DNA from 3 places in the Methylophilus flavus genome. Region 1 is predicted to be linked to each of the others. Evidence: predicted binding sites of a transcription regulator. Region 1 holds the regulator's gene; each other region holds the start of a gene.

Region 1 (4,033 bases):
GTAAAAACGAATGGATGCAAGGCAGCGGCCAGCGCATTGAATACAATGGCCGTATGGATAAAGTGCAACTGTATACCGATGCCTGGGTCAAACGTGGCGAAGACATTGTCACCGGTGATTACATCAGCTACGACGCCAATGCGGAATATGCGGAAGTGATCGGTGGCACCAAAGCCAATCCTAATGGCACTGCCAACAGCCGGGTCAAGGCGATTATTCAGCCCAAGAACAAAACTACCCCTCCTGTGATTGATAACAAGGCCAATGCACAGCAAGGGCTGCGCATGAACCGTTCATTACAGCTCAGGACAGAACCGGCAGCGAGCGGCACCGCAAACGAAATCAAGAAAGATCCACAGTAAAGACTGGCAATATGCAAACAACTGCTTCACCAGACAATAGCCATTTAAGCGTCAGCCATTTAAAAAAAGCTTACCAGGGTCGCACAGTCGTCAGGAACACGACGCTGGAGCTGCATAGCGGCGAAGTGATCGGTTTACTGGGCCCGAACGGTGCAGGCAAAACCACCAGCTTTTACATGATTGTCGGCCTGGTCGCCCTTGATGACGGGCACATCACCCTGAACGGCACCGATGTCAGCCACGCCCCCATGCATGAACGCGCGCGCATGGGCCTGGCCTACCTGCCGCAGGAAGCCTCCATTTTCCGCAAGATGACAGTGACAGATAACATCCTGTCTATCCTGGAAACCCGCCCTTACACGTCAGAAGAACGTGAAGCCAAACTCGAATCATTGCTGGATCAATTGCATATACAGCACATCCGCAACAGCCAGGCGGTCAGCTTGTCCGGTGGTGAACGCCGCCGTGTGGAGATCGCCCGTTGCCTGGCGACTGACCCGAAGTTTATTTTGCTGGATGAGCCGTTTGCCGGTATCGACCCGATTGCAGTGATCGAGATCCAGAAAATCATCCGTTATTTGAGCAGCCAGAATATCGGCATCCTGATTACAGACCACAACGTTCGCGAAACGCTGGATATCTGTGACCGCGCCTACATCGTGAATGAAGGCGCAGTATTTGCCGCCGGCACGCCCGATGAAATCATCCAGAATGAAGGTGTGCGTGAAGTATATCTGGGCAAAAACTTTAGGCTGTAATCCCTTATGAAGCAAAACCTGCAATTACGCATGTCGCAAAACCTGGCACTGACGCCGCAGTTGCAGCAGTCTATCCGCCTGTTGCAGCTGTCGACGCTGGAATTGAGCCAGGAGCTGGAAGCTATCTTGCAGGAAAACCCCTTGCTCGAGATGGCCGATAATAATGAAGAAGGCGAGTTTGAAGACAATACGCCCGACGCCCCGTTAGCGGCGCAGGCTGAAGTCGAAGACGCCAGCTCCTTTGACGTCGCCATGCAGCAGCAAGATATCCCCTCACCGGCCGACACACTGCGTGAAGAATTGCGCGATGACCTCAGCGGCAATGAAGGTGAATTGCCCAACCTGAATGAAGAATTTACCCCGCCGGAATTTGAAGACGATTACGGCGAGTTTGGCAGCACCAGTAACTGGGATGAAGCAGGCCGTAACAACAATGATGATGAAGACGGTGACTTCTCCCGCCAGGATGCCACCAATATCAGCCTGCGTGACCACCTGATAGACCAGATTCAGCTGGCACATTTGTCACATCGCGATATGAGCCTGGTCAAACTGCTGCTCGACAGCATCAATGACGATGGCTACCTCGAACAGGATCTGCAGGAAGTCGTTGAGAACCTGCCGGAGGAACTGGAAGTGGATTTGCTGGAACTGGAAACGGCACTCAAGTTGATCCAGAATCTGGACCCGATAGGCATAGGTGCACGCGATTTGCGTGAATGCCTGTTGCTGCAACTGAATGCCCTGCCAGCAAGCACACCCTACCTGAAAGTCGCTATCGCCCTGGTCAAGGACCATCTGGCGCTGCTTGCCAATAAAGACTTTATTAAGCTACGCAAGCAACTTGGCTGCGATGAAGCCTCACTCAAAGGCGCGCAGCAATTGATACGCCAGCAAAATCCAAGGCCAGGCAGCGAATTTTCGAACTTTAGCCATGATCATTTTATCCAGCATGATGTGGTGGTGAAAAAGATCAAAGGTATCTGGGTAGCCACCCTGAATGATGGCGTGATCCCGAAATTGCGCATCAACCAGATGTACGCCGACATCCTCAAACGTAACAGAGATAGCTCAGGCCAGTACCTGCAAAGCCAGATGCAGGAAGCGAAATGGATGATCAAGAATATCCAGCAGCGCTTCTCGACGATTTTGCGCGTCTCGCAGGCGATTGTGGACCGTCAGCGTAACTTCTTTGAGCACGGCGACATTGCCATGCGCCCACTGGTATTACGCGAAATCGCAGAAGAGCTGGACCTACACGAAAGTACCGTTTCACGCGTCACTACCCATAAGTACATGCTCACTGCCAGGGGCGTGTATGAACTGAAATACTTCTTTGGCAGTTCGGTTGCCACAGATGCAGGCGGTTCATGCTCGGCCACGGCTATTCGCGCGCTGATCAAGCAGATGGTGGCAGAAGAGAATGAGAAAAAACCGCTGTCCGATAACCAGATTACCGACACGCTGGCGCAACAAGGCATAGTAGTTGCACGCAGGACGATTGCCAAATACCGTGAATCACTGAGTATCCCGCCTGCGAATTTGCGTAAATCGCTTTGATTTTTTAAGCATCGCCAGAATCAAAAAGGCCGCTATTCAGCGGCCTTTATTTTTAAAATAACAGCGTTTACCGAATCGTTATCCTGGCAAATTTCCGCTTACCCACCTGGGCAACCACTACGCTTTTTGCTAATTGCAGATTTTTGTCTTCCACCTTGACGCTATCCAGTTTCACCCCACCCTGCAGAATCGCACGCATCGCTTCACTGGTGCTTTCCACTAAACCAGCCTGCTTCAATAACTGGCTGATGCCTATGCTGTCACCTTCAATCGTCAATGCAATTTCAGGCACGTCATCAGGAATGCCGCCTTTGGCGCGCGTCTGGAAATCCTGTAATGCTTTTTCAGCAGCGGCCTGGCCATGGAAACGGGCAACGATTTCCTGCGCAAAACCTACCTTGATATTGCGCGGGTTTTCGCCTCCTTCAACACTGGCTTTCCATGCAGCAATGGTTTCCAGCGAAGCAAAAGACAGCAAATTGATATAACGCCACATCAGTTCATCAGAGATAGACATGATCTTGGCAAAAATACTCTCGGGCGCCTCGCTGATACCAATATAGTTGCCTAATGATTTGGACATTTTATTGACGCCATCCAGACCTTCCAGCAATGGCATCATCAACACACATTGTTGCGACTGGCCAGCCTGTTTTTGCAGCTCACGCCCCATCAGCAGGTTAAACTTCTGGTCGGTGCCGCCCAGCTCCATATCTGACTGCAATGCCACCGAATCATAGCCCTGCAACAGCGGGTACAGGAATTCGTGAATCGCAATCGGCTGGTTACCCTTGAAACGTTTGGAAAAATCATCGCGCTCCAGCATGCGCGCAACGGTATGGCTGGCAGCCAGTTTAATCATACCTGCCGCACCAAGCTCGCTTAACCATTTGGAGTTAAACACGATTTCAGTTTTGGCCGGGTCCAGTATTTTAAATACTTGCTCGGCATAGGTATCGGCGTTGATTTTGACCTGCTCGACGGTCAGCGGCGGGCGGGTGGTGCTCTTGCCCGTAGGGTCGCCTATCATGCCGGTGAAGTCACCGATCAGGAATAAAATCTGGTGCCCCAGATCCTGCAACTGACGCAATTTATTGATCAGTACGGTATGCCCTAAATGTAAATCAGGCGCGGTTGGATCAAAGCCTGCTTTAATGCGCAACGGCTTGCCGGTTTTGAGTTTTTCAATCAGCTCCTGCTCGATCAGCAACTCATCCGCACCCCGCTTGATAATAGCGAGCGCTTTTGTGATCTCTGGGCTGATCGCTTCAGGTGTGGGTTTTGCGTCTGTCATAAATACAATTCTGTCACGTTGCTTTACCTATACAGGCAATCAACATTATTGATTAAATT
Region 2 (4,033 bases), on a different contig from region 1:
CATCAGTCATTAAACGGTGCCGCCGCCGAAGCGTTTAAACTGGCCGATGCCCGCTTTAAAAATGGCGTGGATAGTTACCTGGTGGTTCTCGATGCGCAAAGAACGCTTTATACTGCCGAGCAATCACTGGTGACCTTGCAGTTAAGCGATGCCGCCAGCCAACTGACCTTATACAAAGTGTTCGGTGGTGGCTGGCATTAATACCTGATGGCTTACGCCATAGACTGCTTGTCCGCTACCGCGTCACTCGTATCAGGTTCCCCTTTTATACAGCCTGCTTAGCCCCGTTTTAAATAGAAAATGAATGTGCATGGCAAACGTGCACATTTTTTGCTTAGGTTTTTAGTAATGAGTACAGATATTTCCCCCGAACAAACCATCGTCCTGGCAAAAATCAGGCATATCGAAGAGCTTGAGCGCCTCGATACCTGCATTCAATTTGTCGAGAGCATAGGCCAGATCATTCATCAGGTGCAGGCAGAACGCGGTGCCAGCTGCCTTTACCTGGCCTCGGCCGGAAAACGGTTTGCGCCCGAGCGCGCCGATATCATTACTCAAAACCAGGCAACAGAAGCTGGCTTCAGGCAAGCCTTGCAACAGCATTTACACCTGGACCTGTTAACCGATGCCAGGCAGCTGACACTGATTTCGTGGATATTGCTGGGCTTTGACCAGCTGGTCTCTTTGCGCCACCAGGTGACCTTGCAGAAAATCTCGTTCGCGGATTGCATAGAATCCTACAGCCGCCTGATCAGTAGCCTGATCGCGCTGATTTTCGAGATATCGGACAGCTCGGTCAACAGCAAGATTTCCACCTGCCTGCTCACCCTGTATAACCTGGTACAAACCAAGGAGTTTGCCGGGCAGGAACGCGCAGTGGGCTCTTACATCTTTGGTTCTGGCAGCGTGCAACTGGCGCACCAGCAACGCTTGCTGGAACTGATTGCACAGCAGGACAGACACACAGAATTATTCTGCCAGTTTGGCAATAACGAGTTACGTGCCTCGTGGAATACCCTGCAGGTTTCCGGCCTTTTCCGGCAGCATCAGCAGTTGCGCACCAAACTCACCACCGCCAAAGACCAGCAACCTCTCAAGCCCAGTGATGCGGATATCTGGTTCGATTTATGCTCGCAAAAGCAGGCCAGCATCTGGCAACTGCAATGCGAGCTGATCCAGAAAATGCACGACATGCTGGAAGTGCTCGCCCACAAGGCCAAACATGACCTGGAATATACCCAGGAATATTTGCAAGCCATCACCGCCAAAGCCTCACCCAATACCACGCTGGATGGCACGTTTTTTAATCTGTCCATCCCGGTCGAAAGTGCATTGAGTTTCCATGCGCACGACAGCGCGCAAGCTTATCCCATGGCGTCCATGATCAGCCTGTTACAGCAGCAATCACGGCAGATTGCCGACATGGAAGGCGAGTTGTCCGACACCCGCAAAGCGCTGTCAGAACGCAAGCAAATTGAACGTGCCAAAGGCCTGTTGATGAGCAGGCTGGGTATTGATGAGATGGAAGCGTACAAGACCTTGCGCAACCTCGCCATGGAGCAAAAACGCAAGATCATTGATGTCGCTGAAAACGTCCTGACCCAGCAAAAACTCCCCTCCTGACTGCTACATTTGATGGTGCATGCGCACTGAATAAGTGCGATGCATATCGCTTAAAACCGCTCTCTCCCGCCCTTGCAGCGGGTTTTTCTTTCTGAAATCGCCACTTTTCCCGCATTTTTCGCAGTTGGCATACCGCTTGCTAGATGACACTTAAGCACCACGGAAACGGGTGCCATTGTCAACGGCGATAATGGCTCTGATGGATGACCAGGTGTGATGTTTAATTAGTGTATTTCCAGGACAAAGGCGTCCTGATGGTATCGCGAAAGCAATGCCATCAGGACGCCTTTTTTGTTTTTCATTTTTCATATTCATTTATTTTCAAGGGAGCAGAAATGAGCAGTTCCGATAAAAAAGACCTGGTACAACCCGCAACACCGCCTCAGCCCGAGTCAGTGGATAGCCAGCGCCGTCATTTCTTTATGCATACACTGGCCGGCGCATTTGGTGCTGCCGCCATGATGAATATGGTGCCGTCTGCCATCCGCAGCCAGGCCTGGGCAGCTGGTTCAGATGCACCTGAAATCACCGAAGTGAAAGTCGGCTTTATTCCGCTCACTGACTGTGCACCTATCATTGTGGCGGCACAAATGGGCTTTGATAAAAAATACGGCATCAAGATTGTGCCGTCGAAAGAAGCTTCCTGGGCTGGCGTGCGTGACAAGCTGGTCAACGGTGAACTGCATGCGGCACATGTGCTGTATGGCCTGCTCTATGGCGTACAACTAGGCATAGGCGGCCAGCAAAAAGACATGAACCTGCTGATGACGCTGAACAATAACGGCCAGGGCATCACCCTCGCCAACCAGCTCAAGGAAAAAGGCGCCACCACCGGCGCGACCCTGAAACGCCTGCTGGATAACGAAAACCGCGACTTTACCTTTGCCCAGACTTTCCCTACCGGCACCCACGCCATGTGGCTTTACTACTGGCTGGCGACTTACGGCATCAACCCGATGCAGGATGTGAAAACCATCGTTGTGCCGCCACCGCAAATGGTTGCCAATATGCGCATAGGCAATATGGATGGCTACTGCGTGGGTGAACCATGGAACGCGCGTGCCATTTACGACAAGATAGGCTTTACCGCAGCGACCTCGCAGGATATCTGGGTCGATCATCCGGAAAAAGCCCTGGGCACTACCGCCGACTTCGTCGCCAAGCACCCGAATACAGCACTGGCATTGACCAAGGCCATCCTGGAAGCCTGCCGCTATATCGATGCAACCAAAAACCGCCCTGAAGTCGCCAAACTGATTGCAGGTAAAGCGTATGTCAACGCACCGGAAGAGGTGATTGAAGGCCGCTTCCTAGGCCATTACGACAATGGCATCGGCAAGAAATGGGAAGACCCGAACTACATGAAGTTCTTCAACGACGGCAAGGTCAACTTTCCTTACCTGTCTGACGGTATGTGGTTCCTGACTCAGCATAAACGCTGGGGCCTGCTGAAATCTGACCCGGATTACCTGGGCGTGGCGAAAAAAGTGAACCGGATTGATATCTACACCGAAGCCGCCAAGGCGCTGGGCATTAACGTGCCGACAGACCCTATGCGCAGCAGCAAGCTGATTGATGGCGTGGTATGGGATGGTAAAGACCCGAAAGCCTATGCCAACAGCTTCAAGGTTAAAGCTTAATTCTTAAGGAGAGTCACCATGAGTGTCGTCAGCTTTAACAAGGAAAAAATGATACAGACAAGCGAGGACGCTGTGCAATCAGCGCCTGCACAACCCGTTGTTGCTGTGGTTATCCCTCTCTCGACCACAGCTGCAGTAGCCACTCCGTCGTTGCAGCGGCGGAGCGCATGGGCGGCAACCACCAAACGTGTATTTGAATGGTTGTTGCCGCCTGTGATTGGCTTACTGGTATTCGGTGCCATTTGGGCGACGGTGGCAGCCCTGACGCAAGGCTTGCCTGGCCCGGTGAAAACCTGGCAGTCGGCAGTCGAGCTGTTTAGCGACCCGTTTTATATCAATAACCCGAACGACATGGGCATAGGCTGGAACATCCTCAGCTCGCTCAAACGCGTGGCGACCGGTTTTGCCCTGGCGGCGATTGTCGGCATCCCCATGGGCTTTGTGATTGGCCGTTACGCATTCATGTCGCGCATGGCAGCCCCCATCATCAGCCTGTTGAAACCGGTATCTCCCCTGGCCTGGTTGCCTATAGGTCTGCTGGTATTCAAAGCGGCTGACCCGGCGGCGATCTGGGTGATTTTCATCACTGCGGTGTGGCCAATGATCATCAACACCGCCGTCGGCGTCAGCAAAGTGCCACAGGACTACATGAACGTAGCCAAGGTGCTCAACCTGTCGGAATGGAAAGTGGTCACCAAAATCCTGCTGCCTTATGTCATGCCCTACATGATGACCGGTGTACGCCTGTCTATCGGTGCCGCCTGGCTGGT
Region 3 (4,033 bases), on a different contig from region 1:
AGGCGGTCGTGCTGTGAAAGTATACATTCGGCATCACCCATTTCTCCAGGTAATCAAGGCCGGTAAATGTGAGATCGGCCTTGCGTATGGTCAGTACCACTTCTTTGCTCTCGGCCCCTTCTAATTGCTCAGGCTGGATCTGCGATAAAAAGTCTATCGTTTTAGCAATCCTGGCGTATAGCATGTCAAAACTGGTTTCATCATCTGCATATTGCGGAATCTCCAGGCCGGCCAGCCTGGCACCAGCGCCTTTGCTCATATCGCTAACGATTTGAACTTGTCTGGTCAGTGGATACATATCGACAGACAGCCGGCTATTCAGTAAGACCTCTGGCTCGACTTTCTTCTGTGCTGCATACAATTCGCCTTGTTGCAGGATGTTTTTCAGGTTTTGCAGGTTGCGCACCAGCGGCGCGATGCTGACATCATATAAATGCATGTAAAAAGCTTTCAATATTCATAACGACGATATTGTAACGCTTCAGCGATGTGTGCATCACTAATCACATGACTTCCTGCCAAATCTGCAATCGTACGCGCCAGTTTGAGGATGCGGTGATAGCTGCGCGCAGACAGCGAGAATTTCTTCATCGCCGCTTGCAGCAGCACATGGCTTTTATCATCCAGCTGGCAATGTGCTTCGATTTCCAGTGGGCCCAGGGCGGCATTCGGTTTGTTCTGGCGCTGCATTTGCCTTTGCCTGGCCAGCACCACACGCTCACGGATAGTGGTGCTGGTTTCGCCTGCCTGGCTATGGCTTAACTCTTCCGGTTTCAGCGCGGGCACTTCGATATTCATGTCAATACGATCCAGCAACGGGCCGGATAGCTTGTTTTTATAACGTGCAATTTGCTCAGGTGTACAGCGACAGCGATTGTTGTAGTGGCCATAATAACCGCATGGGCATGGATTCATCGCCGCCAGCAGCTGGAACTGTGCCGGGAAGGTGGCTTGCCTTGCTGCACGCGAGATTGTGATTGTGCCGCTTTCCAGCGGTTCACGCAGGACTTCCAGCACCTTTCTGTCAAATTCCGGCAGCTCATCCAGGAATAAAACGCCATGGTGGGCAAGGCTGATTTCGCCAGGGCGAGGCACGCTACCGCCGCCCACCAGTGCCACCGCAGAAGCGGTATGATGCGGGGCGCGAAACGAACGCTGTTTCCAGCTGGATGCAGGGAACTGGCTATTGAGTGACAAAATCGCCGCACTTTCCAGCGCATCCTGTGTAGACATAGCGGGCAGGATGCTCATAAATCGATGTGCCAGCATGCTTTTGCCGGTGCCGGGCGGGCCGCTCATTAACAGGCTGTGTTGTCCGGCGGCTGCCAGCTCCAGCGCACGTTTGGCGCGCAGTTGCCCTTTTACTTCACGATAGTCCGGCCACATTGGTGATTCGCTGTGAGTCATGGCTGGCTGCTGAGGCAAGACCTGTTTTTCAGACAGGTGCGCACATACTGCCAGCAGGCTGTCGGCGGCGTAAATCGTTGAACCTTCGACCAGGCTTGCTTCGCATGCACTTTCTTGGGGCAGAATCGCTGCCCGGATATTCTGGCTGTCCTGACGAAGTTGATAAGTCATTGCCAGTGCGCCACGAATCGGCCGCAGTGCCCCCGTGAGAGCCAATTCGCCGGCAATCACATAACTGGCTAGATTTTTTTTGGGGAGTTGGCCAGATGCGGCCAGAATGCCTAGCGCAATCGGCAAATCATAGCGGCCACCTTCTTTTGGTAAATCTGCAGGGGCCAGGTTGACAGTAATTCTCCTGGCCGGAAATTCAAATTGCGCGGTCTGGATCGCGGCGCGAACGCGGTCTTTGCTCTCTTTGACCTCGGTTTCAGGTAGCCCGACTATGGTAAAACTGGGCAAGCCATTGGCTAAATGTACTTCTACGACTACTTCTGGTGCTTCCATCCCGCTTAAAGCGCGACTATACAAAACTGCCAGACTCATGCTGCACTCCTGCTTAACGGAATGCTAACAATTGTAAATTATTTTTTACTTTCTGATGTGTGGGCTTGCTCGAGCGCGTTGATTTTTTCTTCCAGTACACACAATTGTTGTTGGGTGCGTGCAAGTAAAGCGGATTGGATATCAAATTCCTCGCGCGAAACAAGTTCCATTTTGGTGAGCACGCCCTGAATTAGTGCATGAATATTTGATTCAAGCTCTGAAATTGGGCTGGATTCAATTAGTTGTTTGATTTTAAAAGATAATTCTTTAATTCTTTCGTTCGAAAATAGCATGGTTCACTGCTCCTTTTTTGTGAATTCTAGCATGTAACAGGCTTGAAAATATAGGTTTATCCAGCTATTAATCTGTATAAACCAATAAAAAACAATAACTTATAAAAGTATTGTAATTTAATTTTTAGTTTAAATTTAATAAGTTATTGATTTAAATGGATTATATAGATTGGCACATGCTTTGCTTAGTCGTCAATGTTGTTTCATTCTCGTTTACAACAATTCGATCAAGACTTTATAGAGAGAGGACTCATAAATGCGTCAATCTATTTTACTTACAGCAGTATTAGGCACCTTGTCACTGGCACAAGTTTCTTATGCAGCTGAAGCTGAAGAAAAAGCGCCAGCGGCGGTAGAAGCAAAATCGCCTTGGGCAGCGACAGCCAACATCGGCTTCGTGTCTGATTACTACGCACGCGGTATTTCACAAAACTGGCATAAACCATCTGTACAAGGTGGTCTGGACATTACGCATGACAGCGGCTTTTACGTCGGCGCATGGGGTTCTAACGTCACACCAAACACTTTTCCTGATGCAACGGCTGAAGTCGATGTCTACGGTGGTTATAATGGTTCCGTACCTGGTGTTGAAGGTTTAGGCTACAGTGTCGGTTTGATCGGTTACCTGTATCCAGGTGGTTCATGGAAAAAATACAGAGGTTCTGCTTCTGTTGGACCAGACGGTGCAAACACTGTATTGACACCACGTGGTGGTCGCTGGGATACCGCTGAGGTTAACTTTGGTCTGGCTTATGGCTGGTTGAGTACCAAGCTTTCCGTGACATTGACCGACTGGTTTGGCGCTGAGCGTGCTACCGGCTGGGATGGCAGTACCAAAGGCAGTACATACTTTGAAGTGAATGCGAACTATCCATTGCCATGGTGGGACCTGACACTGGTTGGTCACGTTGGTCAATTGAATGTTAATGGTAAATTGGATACAACTTTTACCAGCAATGGTAACTTGCCAAGTTCAAGCTTTTCAGGTGCTTCCAGCCCTGACTATACTGACTACAAAATCGGTTTAAGCAAAGCGTTTAAAATCGGTGCTTCAGAAGGCTGGAACGGTGGTATCTACTATGTAGGCGCCAGCAACAAGCAGTACTGGGGCGAAAATGGTTACGGCGGTACAAGCTTTAACGGTAAAGGCGACAGCGTCCGTGCACAAAGTAAAGATTTGAACGAAGGCCGTTTGGTATTGACACTGACGCGTACTTTCTAAGTACTGAAACACAAGTGCTGTAAACACATCTGGCAGGCACGGTGCCTGCCAGAGTTAACAACAGGAGAAGCAAATGAAATTTGTGTCCGCAATAATCAAGCCGTTCAAGCTTGATGAAGTGCGTGAAGCTTTGTCCAATATTGGGGTACAAGGCATCACTGTCACTGAAGTAAAGGGGTTTGGACGCCAGAAGGGGCATACCGAGTTGTATCGTGGCGCTGAATATGTCGTGGATTTTTTACCAAAAGTAAAACTAGAAGTGGCCATTAAAGATGACATGCTTGACCAGGTGGTAGACGCCATCGAGAAAGCGGCAGCGACTGGCAAGATTGGCGATGGCAAAGTATTTGTCTTCGATTTGGAACAAGTTTATCGTATCCGCACCGGTGAAACCGGTCCGGATGCGTTATAGGAGAGGGCTTCAGCTATGAAGAAAATTCTTTCTGTATTATCGCTGGTCGCCCTGATGGGTTTGGCCGCAACTCCGGTCGCGTATGCTGAAGAAACTGTGACAGAGACCGTAACGGTTACTGAAACCGTGACGCCTGATGCTGCCCCGGCAGCCGAA

What was found. The regulator sigma-54, encoded in region 1, starts transcription at its own class of promoters, with help from an activator protein. The targets are predictions, from matches to a motif close to TGGCACNNTTCCTGCT.
Region 2: the regulator sigma-54 is predicted to act here: its motif matches at 1,749-1,764, upstream of ACFQ2T_RS13985 (CmpA/NrtA family ABC transporter substrate-binding protein).
Region 3: the regulator sigma-54 is predicted to act here: its motif matches at 2,414-2,429, upstream of ACFQ2T_RS08645 (TorF family putative porin).

The regions. Positions count from the first base shown of each region.
Region 1 covers NZ_JBHTLN010000002.1:72,946-76,978, reverse strand. Annotated here, with positions in the region: gene lptA (lipopolysaccharide transport periplasmic protein LptA) at 1-362, shown strand, start outside; gene lptB (LPS export ABC transporter ATP-binding protein) at 374-1,120, shown strand; gene ACFQ2T_RS10320 (RNA polymerase factor sigma-54) at 1,127-2,680, shown strand; gene tyrS (tyrosine--tRNA ligase) at 2,748-3,974, opposite strand.
Region 2 covers NZ_JBHTLN010000007.1:160,129-164,161, reverse strand. Annotated here, with positions in the region: gene ACFQ2T_RS13995 (efflux transporter outer membrane subunit) at 1-201, shown strand, start outside; gene ACFQ2T_RS13990 (nitrate- and nitrite sensing domain-containing protein) at 349-1,623, shown strand; gene ACFQ2T_RS13985 (CmpA/NrtA family ABC transporter substrate-binding protein) at 1,959-3,263, shown strand; gene ntrB (nitrate ABC transporter permease) at 3,282-4,033, shown strand, end outside.
Region 3 covers NZ_JBHTLN010000001.1:1,758,890-1,762,922, reverse strand. Annotated here, with positions in the region: gene ACFQ2T_RS08660 (DUF1993 domain-containing protein) at 1-439, opposite strand, end outside; gene ACFQ2T_RS08655 (YifB family Mg chelatase-like AAA ATPase) at 451-1,950, opposite strand; gene ACFQ2T_RS08650 (accessory factor UbiK family protein) at 1,989-2,243, opposite strand; gene ACFQ2T_RS08645 (TorF family putative porin) at 2,500-3,465, shown strand; gene glnK (P-II family nitrogen regulator) at 3,539-3,877, shown strand; gene ACFQ2T_RS08635 (ammonium transporter) at 3,893-4,033, shown strand, end outside.